4 regions of the Desulfomonile tiedjei DSM 6799 genome follow, and region 1 is predicted to be linked to each of the others. Evidence: riboswitches for the same ligand, from Rfam matches in the RefSeq annotation. Region 1 holds a riboswitch; each other region holds the start of a gene.
The links. Region 1 has a riboswitch for cobalamin ahead of DESTI_RS30825 (hypothetical protein). Riboswitches for the same ligand answer to the same signal wherever they lie in the genome.
Positions count from the first base shown of each region.

Region 2: it holds a riboswitch for cobalamin, as region 1 does, so the genes downstream of both, DESTI_RS24380 (hypothetical protein) here and DESTI_RS30825 (hypothetical protein) in region 1, are expected to answer to the same signal.
Region 3: it holds a riboswitch for cobalamin, as region 1 does, so the genes downstream of both, DESTI_RS04945 (alcohol dehydrogenase catalytic domain-containing protein) here and DESTI_RS30825 (hypothetical protein) in region 1, are expected to answer to the same signal.
Region 4: it holds a riboswitch for cobalamin, as region 1 does, so the genes downstream of both, cbpA (modified peptide precursor CbpA) here and DESTI_RS30825 (hypothetical protein) in region 1, are expected to answer to the same signal.

Region 1 is NC_018025.1:3,945,697-3,947,897, forward strand. It holds gene trhA (PAQR family membrane homeostasis protein TrhA) at 1-28, opposite strand, end outside; cobalamin riboswitch at 348-535, shown strand; gene DESTI_RS30825 (hypothetical protein) at 940-1,701, shown strand; gene DESTI_RS16685 (TonB-dependent receptor) at 1,760-2,201, shown strand, end outside.
Region 2 is NC_018025.1:5,685,524-5,687,724, forward strand. It holds cobalamin riboswitch at 593-714, shown strand; gene DESTI_RS24380 (hypothetical protein) at 804-1,370, shown strand; gene DESTI_RS24385 (UbiD family decarboxylase) at 1,472-2,201, shown strand, end outside.
Region 3 is NC_018025.1:1,166,495-1,168,695, reverse strand. It holds cobalamin riboswitch at 425-616, shown strand; gene DESTI_RS04945 (alcohol dehydrogenase catalytic domain-containing protein) at 840-1,808, shown strand; gene trpD (anthranilate phosphoribosyltransferase) at 1,985-2,201, shown strand, end outside.
Region 4 is NC_018025.1:214,356-216,556, reverse strand. It holds gene pdxS (pyridoxal 5'-phosphate synthase lyase subunit PdxS) at 1-197, opposite strand, end outside; gene DESTI_RS00880 (hypothetical protein) at 325-792, opposite strand; cobalamin riboswitch at 906-1,110, shown strand; gene cbpA (modified peptide precursor CbpA) at 1,194-1,283, shown strand; gene cbpB (peptide-modifying radical SAM enzyme CbpB) at 1,369-2,201, shown strand, end outside.

The DNA.
Region 1 (2,201 bases):
AACGCCCTGAAATTGTTCTTGTATTCACATAATCTCCAAATCTATCGTCATACTTGACCTTTCATCAGCTTTGAAGTGATGAGTTCACAAGAAAATCATCACCAAAATGGCATTATACTTAGTTTGTATGTGTTTTCAACAAAGCAACATGCGAGAGCGTAAATCTTACAGATTCCACGCGACGGATGCGATTTTTCGATGATGCAGCACGGACAATGCCGGAAATTCATGAAGCCGAACATTTGCTGAATCCGGAGGATTGCACGAATTCATCTCCTCACTTTGAGTGAATTTGTGCACGGATCACAAAACAGCTTGACATCTCTCGACCAGTGTTGATAGGATTTGTTTGATAGTCTTTTATTCTTAGTCCAAACCAACGTGCTTTGGGGAAGTCGGTGAAAGACCGACGCTGCCCCGCAGCTGTGACCGTGAACGAAATCCGCTAATAGCCACTGGAAGAAATTCTTTCGGGAAGGCGCGGAGACTAGGTCGAAACGGAAGCCAGAATACCCAAGCATGAAGGTCACCGAAGATGTCCTGCGCGGGCGGGATGGGTGAAAGCACGCAGACCACCCTCTTTCGCCCCAACGCGCGAAGGAGGGTTTTTTGGTTTCAGGCTGTACTCGTTTCTAAAATGAAGAGCAGGTAAGGAAACCCCAGGTTCCGATGGCGCCGGAACCCAGGGCAAGCGGGAATCTCATGTGCATTCCCTTCCCGCCATTATCCAAGCCTAAGCTCCTCAAGTCAACATCACTTTTTCTCGGCATGTTTGGACGGCCAAACAGCAGGTGTCGAAGTTTATCCGTATCTACCGCTGCACATTGGAGCCGGAACTGGAAGAAAAGGCAGGACATTGAGCCTGCTGTTCATTCCAGAATGGTGAGTGCAATCCGGATCATTTTTGGGTGAGAGTTTTGTCTCATGAGGAGGAATCCAATGAAGAGGAGTTTTATAGGATTAGTCGTCACACTTATCGGTCTATCGTTAGGTGTTCAGATGCAATGCCAGGCGGGCGGTATTTGCCCACCTCCAGGCTATTCGTCAATGCCATACACTCCGGGCTATATTGGCCCCCAGTCCCCATATCCAACCATGCCGGCGAACCCCGGCCACATGTCGCGGCGTGGAGGAGCCTGCAATCAGGCACCTCTTTCGTGTGTCCCTGTTCCCCACAAAGTTAGATCGTTTTCTGGGCCGGAATCCGTACACGACCCCAAACTCGTACCACTCTATGTTCGTGATCCCGGGCCGGTCAGACCTATCATTCAATGTACGGTGGGGCTGGCTGGAGCGGCGTTGGCATTGCCTTTCAGAATTGCCGAAATACTGTGCCCTGTTCCCAGAGGAACATGCAAGCCAGTGAATGCGCCTTCCTGCGGTCCAAATTATCCTGTTCCGCAGAGAGTGTCCGGTTGTTATCCGACGCAATCTCCCGCTGGTTGTTTTCCTGTTTGTCGGAGACCTGTTACCTGCGCTCCGGGCGGGCCTGCGGTTGCGCCGCTACCGCCGGTACCTTGTGTACCGACATGCAGTCCAAACCTTCCACCGATGCTTGTGGAAGAGTACCAGTTTCCGGCGCTGGCCCCCCAAAACCTCTTATCAGGAATCTGGAATTTGCCGGGAAGTCTGCTCCGAAATGGAAGATTTGCCGGAGACATTCACAAAGCTTCTCCGTGTGCTCCACCTATTTGTCGGTAGCCGATGCGAGGCTGTCGAGTTCAATTTCCCTGAGGACATATTAATCGGAGATGCAGACATGAGGGATTCAACTACTCTTCTCTATATCATAGTCGTTTGGTTCGTTTTAACGTTGACATGCTCCTTTGGCCCCGCACTAACAACGGTTAATGCACAGCAGAGATCGTCTTCAGAAACGGCACAGAATCTGCCGACAGAGCAGCTTGCTCCTGTAGAGATCGAAGCCCCGCGTCAGGATCGGCGGCAATCGCAAGCGAGAACCGGGACTACCGACGGGGGGTTTGGCACAGGCGATCCAATTCCTTCAGGCCAACCGGGTTCCGACTATCCACTTACTCCCGGTGAAGTGGTCTCCACAGGAGGGCGGCCTCAGAATCTCGCGAATGTACCCGCTGCAGTCAGTATCGTCCCGAACCGGGGCGTAGAATCGTTAGGGTACATAGGGGTTCCAAACATGATTCAAGGCCAGCCGGGTGTATATACGTCGGGCTATTCCGCTA
Region 2 (2,201 bases), 1.7 Mb from region 1:
TCATTCAATTATGCATAGGGGCGTGCGGCTGTCCACGGGTTGACGAGACTGTCTCAAAATTCTCGAATCCACAGAACATCGTGCCACGATTCGCCATCGTGGTAGGGGCAGGTCTCGTGCCTGCCCTCCCGCAATGACCGGCACGGAGGCCGGTCACTACCGGGCACCCACGGGGGGCGCTCCTACAGTCAGTCTGGAGAGATGATGAGAAATTCGTGGCACGATCCGGGATAAATTTTGACTTTTGAGACAGTTTCTGACACCCGTGGCTACTATTGGGGCCGCCCTTCCAGGGCGTGCCCGGCTATGACTAAATGGTTACGCATTTGTAACGATTCAGTTACGCGGGGTAGAGAGAATCTTTTCTCGGATCACAGTCCTTCCAACTTTCCAAATCCCCCCAAACCCCCCTTTACTAAGGGGGGAATTTCGGGTTGCTTCTTTACCCCCCTTTTATAAAGGGGGGGGGAGGGGGGATTTTCCCCACGTATAACTGAATGGATACACGCATTTCACCGTTTTTGCTTGACAAGGCTCGCTGTTGCGGGCACTCTAAAGAAAAAAGTTGTGCTCTTGAAGACATGATACTGACGGAACACGGTGCAATTCCGTGGCGGACCCGCCGCTGTAATCGGTGACGAAGCTCGCATAGCCACTGTTCGGTTCCAACTGAATGGGAAGGGCGAGCGGAGGAAGACCCGAAAGCCAGAAGACGAGTGTCAGGTCTTGGGAAAGCTGATGGTAAAAGCAACCCCTACCTTTGAGGTAGGGGTTTTTTATTGAGCAATCACAGGGAGGACGCAATGAACACAGCAAAAGCACTCACACAGGATGGTCGTTCGCTAACGTTTACGCGGGTAGATACTGAATCTCTCGTTGGCGCGGTGCTGTTCGGTCTCGTCTTTGTGCTCGTGCAACAAGTCGCACATCGCATCGATGCTGTCATCAACCCGGCATGCGTCATCGTTGGTGGAGTGACTTGGGCAACCATGACAGCGCTTGTCGCGCTCCTGTATCGCCAACCTGCAGGATTTATCACTGGCGAAGTCGCTGCTCTCGTGGCTCTCGCGACGGGATTGTCACCATTGGCGCTTTTCTTCATCCCCGCAAATGGCCTGGGCTCACTGGTTTTTTCGCTGGCTGTTCGTAATTGCACCGACATGACGTGGTCAAGGATTCTCCTGGCCCAAGTATCCGCAAATGTGGTGGGAAACCTTTGTGTCGCTGTCGGTCTCAGGACGATTTTGAATCTGCCTTACCCTGTCATTGGAATTGCTGCGGCTATAACCTGCGTTGCCGGCATAATCGGAGGGACGATCCTCACAAAATTGATCTATGGAAACCTTGTACGATCCGGACTGACAAAATAGTGTTCGCCTGTATTTGTAGAGAACATCGGGAAGACTGTCTGTAGCGTAGAAGATTCATCGACTTTTGCCCGGGTCCGTACCGCGGCAGGTTAGGATAATGTATGAGTCAAGATTGGCGCGATTTCATCAGATTGTACGAGCAGAACAATCCTCGCGATGTTCTGCGTATTACGGAAGAGCTGAATGCCGTATGGGAACCGACTGCGATCATAATGGAGTTAGAACGTATGCGGCGATATCCTCTGGTGATTTTCGAGAAGATTTCAGGGCGGGATTTTCCGGTGGTGGCAAATCTCCTGGCTGGCAGGGAACGGCTTGCACGTGCTCTGGGGGTAACTGCAGAAGAGATAGGGTCTTCTTTCGCAGATCGCATTCAACGGTCAATACCCGTCGAGATCGTCGAAGCGCCGGCTTTCCTGCAAAACCAATTTGTAGGTGCAGAGCTGGATTTGACCAAATTACCCATCCTCACGCATTTTCCTATCGATGCAGGTCCGTACATAACTGCAGGGCTAGTAGTAGCTCGAGACCCGTACACAGGGGCGGAAACCTGCGGTTACCATCGGATGCAGCTAAAAGGAAGAGATAAGCTTGCCGTCAGTCTCCATTCCCGGCAGCGTCTATGGGAATATTTCCGGAGGGCAGAGGAGCAAGGGAGAAATCTGGAAGCAGCCGTTGTTCTCGGTGTACATCCAGCCATCTCATTGGGATCGATGGCGCTTGTTCCCTACGATGAAAGCAAGTACCCGAGAATAGGGGCGCTCCTGGGACAACCCATGCAGGTCGGCAGATGCAGCCACATAGACCTTACAGTTCCGGCATGGTCCGAGA
Region 3 (2,201 bases), 2.8 Mb from region 1:
GGCTCTTCTCCGAGAATTGTCTTTTGTCGTTTTCAATATTTCAGTCCTCATTCTCGTGTTTCAAATTTTAGTCAACTGAGAGTCAACATGAATGCGGAATCTGCGGTGCATTTGTGTCTATGTGGGACACATATCTAATCCCTTAAAGTCCTCTTGTCAAGCCATTATTGTGATGTTTAGTCGATAGGTGTCTTTTCGTGTCTAGGTAAGTAAAAAGGGATTCCTAATCCGCAGGTCGCAAGTTCGATCCTTGCCGGGGGCACCACAGATGAATCGTAACCAAGCTATTGGCCGTTTGTCCTACATCCTTTTTCTTTCTCAGAATCACTACTGTGCCCATTATATGTACTTGTCCTGAGAACAGGCCTTATTTATGGCTGATCAATGATGTCAGCGCGAGTCCGGTCTCACCTTTTTCTTGACACCTTACCCTTCTTCTGAGAATCTTTAAGAACATACGTCGAGGCGCCAACGGAACACGGTAAAAACCGTGGCGGTCCCGCCGCCGTAACCGGAGACGAAACGTGCAAAACCACTGTCCGGCTTCAGCCGAATGGGAAGGGCACGTGGAGAGAGACCCGGAAGCCGGAAGACGAGCGCTCCGACGAGGGTAACCGATGGTAAAGGAACGCCCTGCTGCTGAAACGCGGCAGGGCTTTTTATTTTCTGTGATGGTTCACAGCGACAAATGCAGAGATATGTGCCGGCACGGAGGCACGGCACCTACCGATTTTCGAGCTCTTTTCGCAATCGGCAATAATTCTGACATCTGCTATAGGAGAAACCTATCGTCTCGAATCGCCTTACAGACCAAAGCGCCTGCTTAGAAAGGTTCTGATGTGAAAGCACTTCGACTTCACCAGGTGGGTGAACTGAGGCTCGATGAGGTGACACTGCCCGAGCCCTCTCCTGAAGAAACCGTGGTCCGCGTGCGTTACTGCGCACTATGCCGCACGGACGCCAAGATGTGGCAGAAGGGCCAACGAGACCTCGTCTTGCCGCGGGTGTTGGGTCATGAGGTCTCTGGAATCGATCTGACCTCCGGGCGTGAAGTGGTCGTCTGGCCCGGTGCGACCTGCGGTAGTTGCAGTTTCTGCATCCAGGGATCGGAAAACCTCTGTCCCGACATCCACATTATGGGGTTCAACCGGGACGGCGGACTCGCGCAGGCCATGGTTGTGCCGAAGGAATCGCTGATTCCCGTACCTGCCGGCGTCTCATTGCGGCTCGCCTGCTTGGCCGAACCGTTGGCGTGTTGTCTCAATGCGCTGCATCAAATCCAGACCCGGCCCGGTGATCGGATACTGGTCTTCGGGGCCGGGCCTGTGGGTCTTTTGATGGGACTCGCAGCTCGGTCTTTTTCCGCGCGGGCTTTCGTCGTGGAAAAAGAACCGGCGAGGCTTGAACAGAGCCAGGTCTATTTGGATCGCCTCGGCATCCCAGCCGGCACCCAACCTTCCGCCAAGGGTTTTGATGCTGCGATCAATGTCTGTGCTGCCACGGACACCCTTTTCTCGGGACTTCGTTCGACCCGCGCGGGAGGAAGCTTCTGCCTGTTCAGCGGATTGCCTCATGAGGACACCATCACTTCCGACGTTGTCAACGAAATCCACTATCGACAACTTCGTGTCACTGGAGCGTACGGTTGCACGCGAGCACAGTTTCATGAAGCACTCGACATTATCAGGCAGCATGATCGGGACATCGAGCTTTTAGTAGAAGGGGAGATCACCCTTGAAGAAGTGACCGGCCATCTCCCTCGAATCGCTGACGGTCAGGCGCTCAAGATTTTGGTTCGAATCGAATGATGCCATTTTGCATTCAAGATGTGCTTACTGCACTGACCTGGCTCCGCAGGTCAGTGCTTCGGCTTTAACGAGAACTATCTGGACTGAAAGTCCGTATGACCTGGGATGTGGGGGCTTTCGAGAGTCCTGCCATTCCTTGCCGTCATGCCGGTTTTACTACTGTGAAAGGAGACACCATGGCGACCGAACTGCAATTGCGGGAATTCGGACGGCTGACGTCGGCCGTTGCTCTGGGACGTACACTCAGCCGAGACGAAGCCCGTGAAGCGTACCGACAGATCATTCTTAATGAACAACCGGAACTTCAACAGGGGGCATTCCTCATGGCCCACATTTCCCGCGGCCCCACCATCGAGGAACTGGGAGGTGCCTGGGATGCGCTCGATCGCCACG
Region 4 (2,201 bases), 2.8 Mb from region 1:
ATCAGACCGGGATCGCTCATGCGAGCGACTCCCCCGTGGGCTCGGATATCCGCGGGAACTCGTTCCAGTGCCATGACAGCGCAGGCCCCGGCCTCTTCCGCGATGCGGGCATGCTCGGGAGTTACCACATCCATAATTACTCCGCCCTTGAGCATTTGGGCGTGACCTCGTTTCACGGTTTCGGTCCCTGTTTGCATATACTTTCTCCCAATTATCTTGTGAGGATTTGACCGTGTTCCAGATGCGAACGCGAACTCGTAATTATAACACGATTTCTAGAGAATCCCAGAGGCTCGTGGAAGGTTTTCAGGCAAAAAAATGAAACTAAGGATGAGAAATGCTGTGATGGTGTTCTCTGTCTTCTGCAACCAGTGTGGGAACGCCGTGCGCAATGTCTATTTTCTCAGGTTCACGGTTCTTCTTCCAGATACGACCGAGCGCTTTGATGCGGGCCAGTTTGCCGCCGTGCATTCGGTCTTCGCGTGCGGGAATGGGTTTTCCGGTGACTTCGCCGTAAATGGCGTTGAGAATCTCCTGGATACTATTGAAAATCGTTTGCACTACAGCCGGGTCCAGGTCGAGTTCACCGTGCTGAGTTCTACCTTGCTCCAAAGCATCCTCGGTTATGTTGTACGCAGCCAGTACGCTTCGAACGAGATTGCGCCTCCGATGGACTTCTCTCCACGCGATCCATGAGGCAAACAGCGAGATCATCCCGAAGAAGACACACATGACGAACACAATCACATTGAAGTATTTTATGGTGATATCGAGCAGGTTCGTAGATTCCATGATCGCCCCTTCCCTACCGAAAGACAAAGCCCTGCCTGTCCGGCGCATCACTCCTATCAAGATTCCCGATTACCGTCAATGGAATTGCAGTCCATTGCATCCACATTGGTTGATTTTCCTTGCAGCCGTGATGTATCCGATGCTAAGGTAGAATTATAGAGTCTGGGCGCTATCGGAACACGGTGTAAATCCGTGGCGGTCCCGCCGCTGTAATCGGTGACAAAGCCCGCATATCCACTGTTCGGTCTAAACCGGATGGGAAGGGCGGGTGGAGGATGACCCGAAAGCCAGAAGACGGGCGTTTAGACCAGGGTAAACCCTGATGGCAAAAGCAGAACCCTGCACCTTTTTGGTGTCAGGGTTTTTTTGTTTCTTGGCTGAAGAAAGGAGGTGATGACGAATTGAAGGATGTCATAGCCTATCGGAAGACTTGTGCGGCTGACGGTACCGGATTGTCCCATTACATTCTGATGGTAGCCAAAGCCAAGTAGCCCACCCACAACCAGGCGGGGGTATGTTCGACTTGTCACCCCCGCCACATTGCTGCAAAGCAATATTCTCTCAGGAGATGTATTCATGCACACAACCAATATGGCAAACAATTCCGCATCGTCCAGCGGTCAATATTTCAACACAGGAAACGGGCCCACTATTCAGTTCATCGAAATCGAACACCCCGACTATGTTGCCCTTCTCGATCCCGACACCGCTTTTTGGTCGCTCTTGCGAAAAGAGAAGATCAGTGAGGCTCTCGACGAGTCGGGTTCCCTTATCCAGGAGTTTCGGAAGAAGCGCGAGACCTTTGCGCAGGAGATGGAATTGCTACGGTTTGGCCTCAAACCTTCCGCGGTTTACTTCAATCCGACTGAGCGATGTAATCTGAACTGCTCGTACTGCTACATCCCGGAAGAACTGCGCAAAAGCGGCAGCCAAATGACCCGGGAGGAACTCATCAGAGCTTTGGACATTCTCAAGGAATACTTCAGAAGCACGCTACCTGAGGGAAGGCTACCCCAGGTGGTATTCCACGGGTCAGAGCCCATGCTTGCTCGCGACGCTGTCTTTGCAGGCATCACGAAATACAAGGATGATTTTAGCTTTGGGATTCAGACGAATGCTACGCTCCTGGATGACGAGTCCATCGAATTCCTTACTTCTCGGAATGTGGGGATAGGGCTTTCTCTTGACGGTCATGAAGCCGCTGTAGCAAACCTGACAAGAAAGAATTGGGCTGGAGAAGGATTCTTTGAGAAGACCGTCACGGTGCTTGAGAGATTGAAGGGATACCCGAATTACAATGTGATCTGTACGGTCACGAGCCGGAACACGGAATCCCTGACCGACATGGTAAACTTCCTTCACGAAATGGAAGTCCCCATAGGGATGCTTAACCCGGTGAGATGCACCAG